DNA from 2 places in the Pseudomonas sp. CGJS7 genome. Region 2 is predicted to be linked to the other one. Evidence: predicted binding sites of a transcription regulator. Region 2 holds the regulator's gene; the other holds the start of a gene.
What was found. Region 2 encodes FliA, which starts transcription of late flagellar genes. Its sites were predicted from a motif close to CTAAAGTTTNNNNNNNNNNNGCCGNTAA; they were not measured.
Positions count from the first base shown of each region.

Region 1: V7787_RS07820 (methyl-accepting chemotaxis protein) is a predicted target of FliA. The motif match lies at 2,498-2,525, and genes of this name have one in related genera.

Region 1 is NZ_JBAMDI010000008.1:134,044-138,461, reverse strand. It holds gene ggt (gamma-glutamyltransferase) at 1-370, shown strand, start outside; gene V7787_RS07820 (methyl-accepting chemotaxis protein) at 492-2,411, opposite strand; gene ypfJ (KPN_02809 family neutral zinc metallopeptidase) at 2,583-3,467, opposite strand; gene pcaH (protocatechuate 3,4-dioxygenase subunit beta) at 3,668-4,387, shown strand; gene pcaG (protocatechuate 3,4-dioxygenase subunit alpha) at 4,398-4,418, shown strand, end outside.
Region 2 is NZ_JBAMDI010000018.1:100,345-104,762, reverse strand. It holds gene V7787_RS13885 (chemotaxis protein CheA) at 1-965, opposite strand, end outside; gene V7787_RS13880 (protein phosphatase CheZ) at 978-1,766, opposite strand; gene V7787_RS13875 (chemotaxis response regulator CheY) at 1,788-2,162, opposite strand; gene fliA (RNA polymerase sigma factor FliA) at 2,270-3,010, opposite strand; gene fleN (flagellar synthesis regulator FleN) at 3,007-3,840, opposite strand; gene flhF (flagellar biosynthesis protein FlhF) at 3,934-4,418, opposite strand, start outside.

The sequences.
Region 1 (4,418 bases), on a different contig from region 2:
GTCGTCGATGAGCCCCAGCCTGATGACCCGCGATGGCAAGGTCGAGCTGGTTATCGGTACCCCGGGTGGTTCACGGATCTTTACCTCGATCTTCCAAGTGATGAACAACCTGTACGACTACGGCATGCCGCTGGACAAGGCGGTGGCGGCGCAGCGCGTGCACCATCAGTTACTGCCCAAGGACACCATCTACTTCGACAGCTATTCGCCATTGACCGGGCCGGTAGCTGATGAGCTGAAGAAGATGGGCTATGTGCTGGAGGACCAGGGCTGGGAGATGGGCGACATCCAGGCGATCCGCGTCGATGGGGCGAAGCTTGAGACCGCTTCCGACCCACGTGGGCGTGGGGTGGGGATGATCGTCAAGTAGTACCTGTTAGCACGCCGGGAGGGCTTTGCCCTCCTATCGCGACACAAGGCCGCTCCCACGAGGACCTGCGTTGGGGCCTTGAGTCGCGAAAGGGCCGCAAAGCGGCCCCAGGTGCCAACGGTCAGACGCGGAACTGGCTGACCAGTGTCTGCAACTGCCCACCCAGCCGCGCCAGCTCCACACTCGACGCTGCCGTCTCGTCACTGGCTGCTGCGGTTTGCTCTGACACATCACGCACATTCAGGATGCTTCGGCTGATCTCTTCAGCCACCGCACTCTGTTGCTCTGCCGCCGCAGCAATCTGCTGGTTCATCGACTGGATGCTCGATACCGTACTGGTGATGCTCTCCAGCGATGACCCGGCCTTTCGCGCCAGTTCGACGCTGCTGTCGGTCAGGGCACGGCTGCCCTGCATGGCATTCGCCACTTGCTGGGTACCGTGCTGCAGGCTGGCAATCAGCTCTTCGATCTCTTCGGTAGACTTCTGCGTGCGTTGGGCCAGGCCGCGCACTTCGTCGGCAACCACGGCAAAGCCACGGCCTGCCTCGCCGGCACGCGCCGCCTCGATCGCTGCGTTGAGCGCCAGCAGGTTGGTCTGTTCGGCCACCGACTTGATCACGTCCATCACGCTGCCAATTTTCTGGCTTTCCTGCTGCAGCAGGTTCATGGCCTCGGTGGAGCGGTGCATGTCTTCGGCCAGGCGTTCGATCTGGCCGATCGCTTCGCCCACCACGCGGTCGCCGGCACGGGCTTCGTCATCGGCTCCGGTGGCTGCATGTGAGGCCTGCTCGGCATTGCGCGCCACTTCCTGAACGGTAGCGGCCATTTCGTGCATGGCGGTGGCCACCTGGTCGGTCTCGACTTTCTGGCTGTTGGCGCCCGCGCTGGTCTGTTCGGTGACTGCCGACAGCTCTTCGGCGGCGCTGGCAATCTGGGTGACACCATCGCGGATGCCGCTGATCAGCTCGCGCAGGGTGGTGCCCATGCGCGCGATGCCTTGCTGCAGCACGCCCAGTTCGTCACGGCGGGTGACGCGCATGTGCTGGGTAAGGTCGCCACTGGCGATTTTTTCCACGGCCACCAGGGTGTCTTGCAACGGGCGCGTGATCTGGCGGGTGATCAGCACCGCCGCCAGCACGCCGACCAGCAGCGCCAGCAGTGTGGCGATGGCCTGCAGGCTGCGGGCCTGGGTGCTCTCGATGTCACGGCGCTCCAGCTGGATCTGGTACAACGCGTCGCTGCGCTTGACGATGTCGGCACCCTGCACGGTCATTTCGGCACGCGAGGTGGTGATGTTGGCAACCGCGTCGCGGAACTGGCGTACGGCGTCACGATAGGCCAGTACTGCGTTTTCGAACTGTTGCAGGCGCGCATCTTCGCTGGGCAGCTGGCGCTTGAGGTTGTCGGTATCGGCCAGTGCTGCATCCAGCTGGCGCAAGGCGGCCTGCTCGTTGGCGCTGCTGTTGTCGGCGATGTAGCCACGCACATCGATGCGTACCTGCAGCAGTTGCTGGCGGGCCTTGCTGATCAGCTGGTACTGGGCCAGGCGCACGCTGTCAGCCTCGGGGCGAGCCATCACCTCCCGGCTGAGCGCATCCATGGCCTGGTCGGCGCGGATGGCCGAGCTGTCCATGGAAACGCGCGCTGCGCGGGTGGCGTCGTAGCCCTGGCGCATCTTGTTCAGCGACAGCTTGTAGGCACTGATGGTATCGCCCAGCTCACCCAGCAGCTTGACGTTCTCCGGGCTTTTGAAGGTGGTGGCCAGGTAGGCTTGCTGCTTGCTGAATGCGTCCAGCTTGGCCAGGGTGTTGGCGGCGGCGGTATCGTCGCCGTTGGCGATCATGTACTGCAGGCGCGCAATGCGCAGATCGGTGAGGTCCTTGTTCAACTGGCCAATATCGCCCATCCAGTTGCTACGGTCGATCAGGCTGCCCAGGCTGGTCCAGCCGGTGAGGGCCAGCAGGCCAGTGAGGACCAGCACCAGGCCGAAGCCCAGGCCGAGTTTAAGGTTGACGCTGATGTTGGCGAACCAGCTGTTCATGCACGCTCTCCAGAAGTTGATTTCGCTCTCTTGATCTTCGATCGCCAGGCGTTGTTGTTCTGGATGCCCGCTGATTCGTGCAGGGGTTATCGGCCGTGATTGGGGAAGCTGAAACGCTTTTTCAGCAAAATATCAGCAGATGGTCTCACTTGGTCCCTGTTGGGCCCGGGATCAGAGGGTGCGTGCGCTGAAGGTGTCGCAGCGGTTCACTTCACCTTCGGCAAACCCGATCTTGAACCAACGCACCCGCTGCGCGGAAGTACCATGGGTGAACGAGTCCGGCACTACGCGGCCGCGGCCTTGCTGCTGCAGGCGGTCGTCGCCAATGGCATTGGCCGCATTCAGCGCTTCCTCGACATCGCCTGGCTCCAGCCAGTTCAGGCGTTTCTGCGCCTGGTAGGCCCATACCCCGGCCAGGCAGTCAGCCTGCAACTCCTGGCGCACCAACAGGCCGTTGTCGCCCTCCATGCGCTGGCCGGCGCGTCGTGCGGCATCGATCTTGGCCGAAACGCCCAGCAGGGTCTGCACATGGTGACCGATTTCGTGAGCTATTACGTAGGCCTGGGCGAAGTCGCCCGCTGCAGCGAAGCGGGTTTCCATTTCGCGGAAGAACGACATGTCCAGGTACACCCGCTGGTCCGCCGGGCAATAGAACGGCCCGACCGCTGCCGAGGCAAAACCACAGGCCGAATTGACCTGGCCACTGAACAGGACCAGTTTGGGGTCACGGTATTGTTTGCCGGCCTGGGCGAACAGGGCTTTCCAGGTGTCCTCGGTGTCGCCCAGAATCGAGGCGACGAACTCGGCCTGCTGGTCGTTGGCCGGGGGGGCCTTGGCGCTTGTACCACTGGGGGCCGTTTGCTGTTGCTCCAGCTGGCCGGTGAGCTGGCCAAGAATCTGCAGCGGGTCCTGCCCGGTGAGCCAGCCGATGCCGACGATCAGCAGAATCGCCCCGAGCCCCAGCCCCTTGCCGCCGCCGAAGCGCATGCCGCCACCGCCACCTTCGCCCCGAGCATCGACCACGTTGTCGCTGCGTCGGCCTTTTCGCCATTCCATGAATGCTCTCCCGAGCGTGAAACAAGAAGTCAAAGATTAGTTCAGGAAAGCGGCAGGTGTCAGGCAAAGGTGTTAAGCCATAACCATTTGGTTATGTATGAGGTGGTCGATTTCAATATTCATCGCGCGCGACCTGCCGGAAACTGCAAGTCCGCCTGCCACGCCCAGGCGTTCTCACAATTCCAAGAGAGGAAACCGGCATGCCCGCCCAGGACAACAGCCGCTTCGTGATCCGTGATCGCAACTGGCACCCTAAAGCCCTTACGCCTGACTACAAGACCTCCGTTGCCCGCTCGCCGCGCCAGGCACTGGTCAGCATTCCGCAGTCGATCAGCGAAACCACTGGTCCGGACTTTTCCCATCTGGGCTTCGGCGCCCACGACCATGACCTGCTGCTGAACTTCAATAACGGTGGCCTGCCCATTGGCGAGCGCATCATCGTCGCCGGCCGTGTCGTCGACCAGTACGGCAAGCCTGTGCCGAACACTCTGGTGGAGATGTGGCAAGCCAACGCCGGCGGCCGCTATCGCCACAAGAACGACCGCTACCTGGCGCCGCTGGACCCGAACTTCGGTGGTGTTGGCCGGTGCCTGACCGACCGTGACGGCTATTACAGCTTCCGCACCATCAAGCCGGGCCCGTACCCATGGCGCAACGGCCCGAACGACTGGCGCCCGGCGCATATCCACTTCGCCATCAGCGGCCCATCGATCGCCACCAAGCTGATCACCCAGTTGTACTTCGAAGGTGACCCGCTGATCCCGATGTGCCCGATCGTCAAGTCGATCGCCAACCCGCAAGCCGTGCAGCAGTTGATCGCCAAGCTCGACATGAGCAACGCCAACCCGATGGACTGCCTGGCCTACCGCTTCGACATCGTGCTGCGCGGCCAGCGCAAGACCCACTTCGAAAACTGCTGAGGACCCCGCCATGCCAATCGAACTGCTGCCG
Region 2 (4,418 bases):
CTTTCGGCCTTGGCGGCAGCCGGCGCTTGCGCCTGGACAGCAGCCGGGGCTTCTACAGCGGCAACATCGCCACCGAACTTGCCCTTGCCGTGCAACTGGTCCAGCAGGGCTTCGAACTCGTGCTCGCTGATTTCATCGCTGGCTGCGCTGTTGTCTGGCGCGGCAGGTGCTGGTGCCTGGGCGGCTGGCAAGGCGCCAGCCTGGAAGGTGCCCTTGCCATGCAACTGGTCGAGCAGCGATTCGAATTCGGCGTCGGTGATCTCATCACTGACCGCTTCGCTGCTGACGGCAACCGGCGGCGCGGCGACCTCGGCATTGAACTGACCCTTGCCGTGCAACTGGTCGAGCAGCGATTCGAACTCGGCGTCGGTGATTTCATCACCAGCACCGCTGACAGTCTCGCCCTGCATCTGCTCGTCGGCCGCCGCTTGCGCCTTGATCGCATCGAGCGAATCGAGCAACTGCTCGAACTCACTGTCAGTGATGTCCTGGTGTTGCTCCTCGGCCTCGCCCGGCGCTGCAGCCACCACGTCGGCAACCGGTGCCGGTGCGGGCGCTGCAACAGCTTCGGCTGCGCCAGGTTCGGCCAGGCGCGACAGCGCTGCCAGCAGTGCGGGGGTGGCCGGTGTCACTTCGGCACGCTCGCGCACCTGGCCGAACATGCTGTTGACCGTATCCAGTGCCTCGAGCACCACATCCATCAGTTCCGCATCGACCCGGCGCTCACCTTTGCGCAGGACGTCGAACACGTTCTCGGCGATATGGCAGCACTCCACCAGCTCGTTCAGCTGAAGGAAGCCGGCGCCCCCTTTTACAGTGTGGAAACCGCGAAAGATCGCATTGAGCAGGTCGGCATCGTCAGGTCGGCTTTCCAGCTCGACCAGTTGCTCGGACAATTGCTCAAGTATTTCGCCGGCCTCTACCAGGAAATCCTGGAGGATTTCTTCATCGGCGCCGAAGCTCATCAAACGTGCTCCTTAAAAACCAAGGCTGGACAGCAGATCATCGACATCGTCCTGACCGGACACGACGTCTTCACGCTTATCGGCATGAATCTGCGGACCTTCACCCCGAGTCGGATGTTTTTCTCGATCTTTTTCTGCACGCAATTGATCGTGGTCATGTTTTATACCGGCAAAGCGGTCGACCTGGCTGGCCATCAGCACCAGCTTGAGCAGGTTGCTTTCCACCTCGGTCACCAGTGTGGTGACGCGTTTGATCACCTGGCCGGTCAGGTCCTGATAGTCCTGGGCCAGCAAAATGTCGTTGAGGTGCCCGGAAACCTTGCGGTTGCCCTCGGCGCTGTGCGTCAGGAAACTGTCGACTCGCTTGACCAGATCACGAAATTCCGGCGCAGCCACTTCGCGGCGCATGAAGCGCTGCCAGTCGGTGCTCAGGGCCTTGGCCTCGTTGGCCAGCTCATTGAGCACCGGTGTGCTTTCCTCGACCAGGTCCATGGTGCGGTTGGCCGCGCCCTCGGTGAGCTTGACCACATACGACAGGCGCTCGGTGGCGTCGGTAATCTGCGACACCTCTTCTGCCTGCGGCATGGTGGGGTCGATCTGGAAACTGACGATGGCACTGTGCAGCTCGCGAGTCAGCTTGCCGACTTCCTGGTACAGGCCGCGGTCGCGGGTCTGGTTCAGTTCGTGAATCAACTGCACCGCCTCGCCGAAACGGCCCCGCTCCAGGCTTTCGACCAACTCCTGGGCATGCTTCTTCAGGGTCGACTCGAACTCGCCCAAAGACGTTTGTGATGAATCCATGACGCGCCCCCCTGACGTGACTCAGCCGTTGACGCGTTCGAAGATCTTCTCGATCTTCTCTTTGAGCACCTGAGCGGTGAACGGCTTGACCACGTAACCATTGACGCCGGCCTGGGCCGCTTCAATGATCTGGTCGCGCTTGGCTTCAGCGGTCACCATCAAGACCGGCATGCTTTTCAGCTTGTCGCTGGCACGCACTTTACGCAGCAGGTCGATGCCGGACATGCCCGGCATGTTCCAGTCGGTCACCAGGAAGTCGTAGTGACCGTTTTCCAGCATCGGCAACGCCGTGGTGCCGTCATCGGCTTCGTCGGTGTTGGTGAAACCCAGGTCACGCAACAGGTTCTTGATGATCCGCCGCATCGTCGAAAAGTCGTCAACGATGAGGATTTTCATGTTCTTGTCCAATTAGACCTCCAAGCAGTCTCAAACGCGCTCGGCCTACCGAGCACGCACTCATTCAATTCGGTACAACGTGGAAAACGACTGCAACGACAGTGGGCTCAACGCGCCCGCCATTCCCCCAGGCGGCTGCGCAGGCGCGCGGCACATTGGCTGTGCAACTGGCTGACCCGCGACTCGCTGACACCCAGCACCTCACCGATCTCCTTGAGGTTCAGCTCTTCGTCGTAGTACAGCGCCAGCACTAGGCGCTCACGCTCCGGCAGGTTGGCGATAGCCTCGGTCAGGGCAGCCTGGAAGCGCTCCTCCTCCAGGCCGCGCGCAGGTTCGACCTGGCCACTGGCGCCATCCTCATGCAGCCCTTCGTGCTCGCCGTCCTGCAACAGGTCGTCGAAGCTGAACAGGCGGCTGCCCAGGGTATCGTTCAAGATCCCGTAGTAATCATCGAGACTCAATTGGAGTTCGGCAGCAACTTCATGATCTTTAGCGTCACGGCCTGTTCTGGCTTCAACCGCACGCATGGCATCACTGACCATACGGGTGTTGCGGTGTACCGAACGCGGCGCCCAATCGCCTTTGCGCACTTCGTCCAGCATGGCCCCGCGGATGCGGATGCCGGCGTAGGTCTCAAAGCTGGCGCCCTTGCTGGCGTCGTATTTGTTGGCCACTTCCAGCAGGCCAATCATGCCGGCCTGGATCAGGTCCTCGACTTGCACATTGGCCGGCAAGCGCGCCAACAGGTGGTAGGCGATGCGCTTGACCAGCGGCGCGTAGCGTTCGATCAGCTCGTACTGGGCGTCCTTCGCCGCCCGGCTGTACATCTTGAAGCCGCTGGCGTTCATAGTACGGGTCCCGCGCTGGTGGGTTGCACCAAGCGCTCGACAAAGAACTCCAGATGGCCGCGCGGATTGGCCGGCAGCGGCCAGCTGTCGACCTTCTGGGCAATCGCCTTGAAGGCCAGCGCGCACTTGGAGCGAGGGAAGGCTTCGTAGACGGCACGCTGCTTCTGCACCGCCTTGCGCACGCACTCGTCGTACGGCACGGCACCCACGTACTGCAGGGCAACGTCAAGGAAGCGGTCGGTGACCTTGGTCAGCTTGGCAAACAGGTTGCGCCCTTCCTGCGGGCTCTGCGCCATGTTGGCCAACACACGGAAACGGTTCATGCCATAGTCGCGATTGAGCAGCTTGATCAACGCGTAGGCGTCGGTAATCGAGGTAGGTTCATCACACACCACCAGCAGCACTTCCTGGGCGGCGCGAACGAAGCTGACCACCGAGTCACCGATACCCGCAGCGGTATCGATCACCAACACATCGAGGTTGTCGCCGATCTCGCTGAACGCCTGGATCAACCCGGCATGCTGGGCCGGGGCCAGATGCACCATGCTCTGGGTGCCCGAGGCTGCCGGTACGATACGCACACCGCCGGGGCCCTGCAGCATCACGTCACGCAGCTCGCAACGCCCTTCAATCACATCGGCGAGGGTACGTTTGGGGGTAAGGCCCAGCAACACGTCGACATTGGCCAGGCCCAGGTCGGCGTCCAGCAGCATGACCCTGCGGCCAAGCTCGGCCAGCGCCAGGGACAAGTTCACTGAAACGTTAGTCTTGCCGACGCCACCTTTGCCACCGGTCACGGCGATCACCTGTACGGGATGCATGCTACCCATGTCTGTTCTTTACCTTGTCTCGCTGGGACTCAGGCCACACGTAGGGCAATTCTGCGTGCCCCTTGGCATAGCGACTTTGCACACGCTTCATGGTCAACCCGCTCGCCGTGGGTTGTGATAGAGATCAGCGAACATGTCGGCCATGGCCTCTTCGCTGGGCTCGTCCTGCTGCTGCACATTCACCGCCCGCGTGACCAACTGGTGGCCCCTTGGCAGGTGCAGGTCGTCAGGAATGCGTGGGCCATCGGTAAGATAGGCCACTGGCAGTTCATGACTGATGGCAAGGCTCAACACATCGCCAAGGCTTGCCGTTTCATCGAGTTTGGTCAGGATGCAGCCGGCCAGGCCACAGCGCTTGTAGCTGTGGTAGGCGGCGGTCAGCACCTGCTTCTGGCTGGTGGTGGCCAGCACCAGGTAGTTCTTCGCGGCAATGCCACGCCCGGCCAAGGTTTCCAGCTGCATGCGCAGCGCAGGGTCGCTGGCCTGCAGGCCGGCAGTATCGATCAGCACCACGCGCTTGCGCAGCAGTGGCTCCAGCGCTGCTGCCAGCGACTGGCCCGGGTCGACGTAAGTCACCG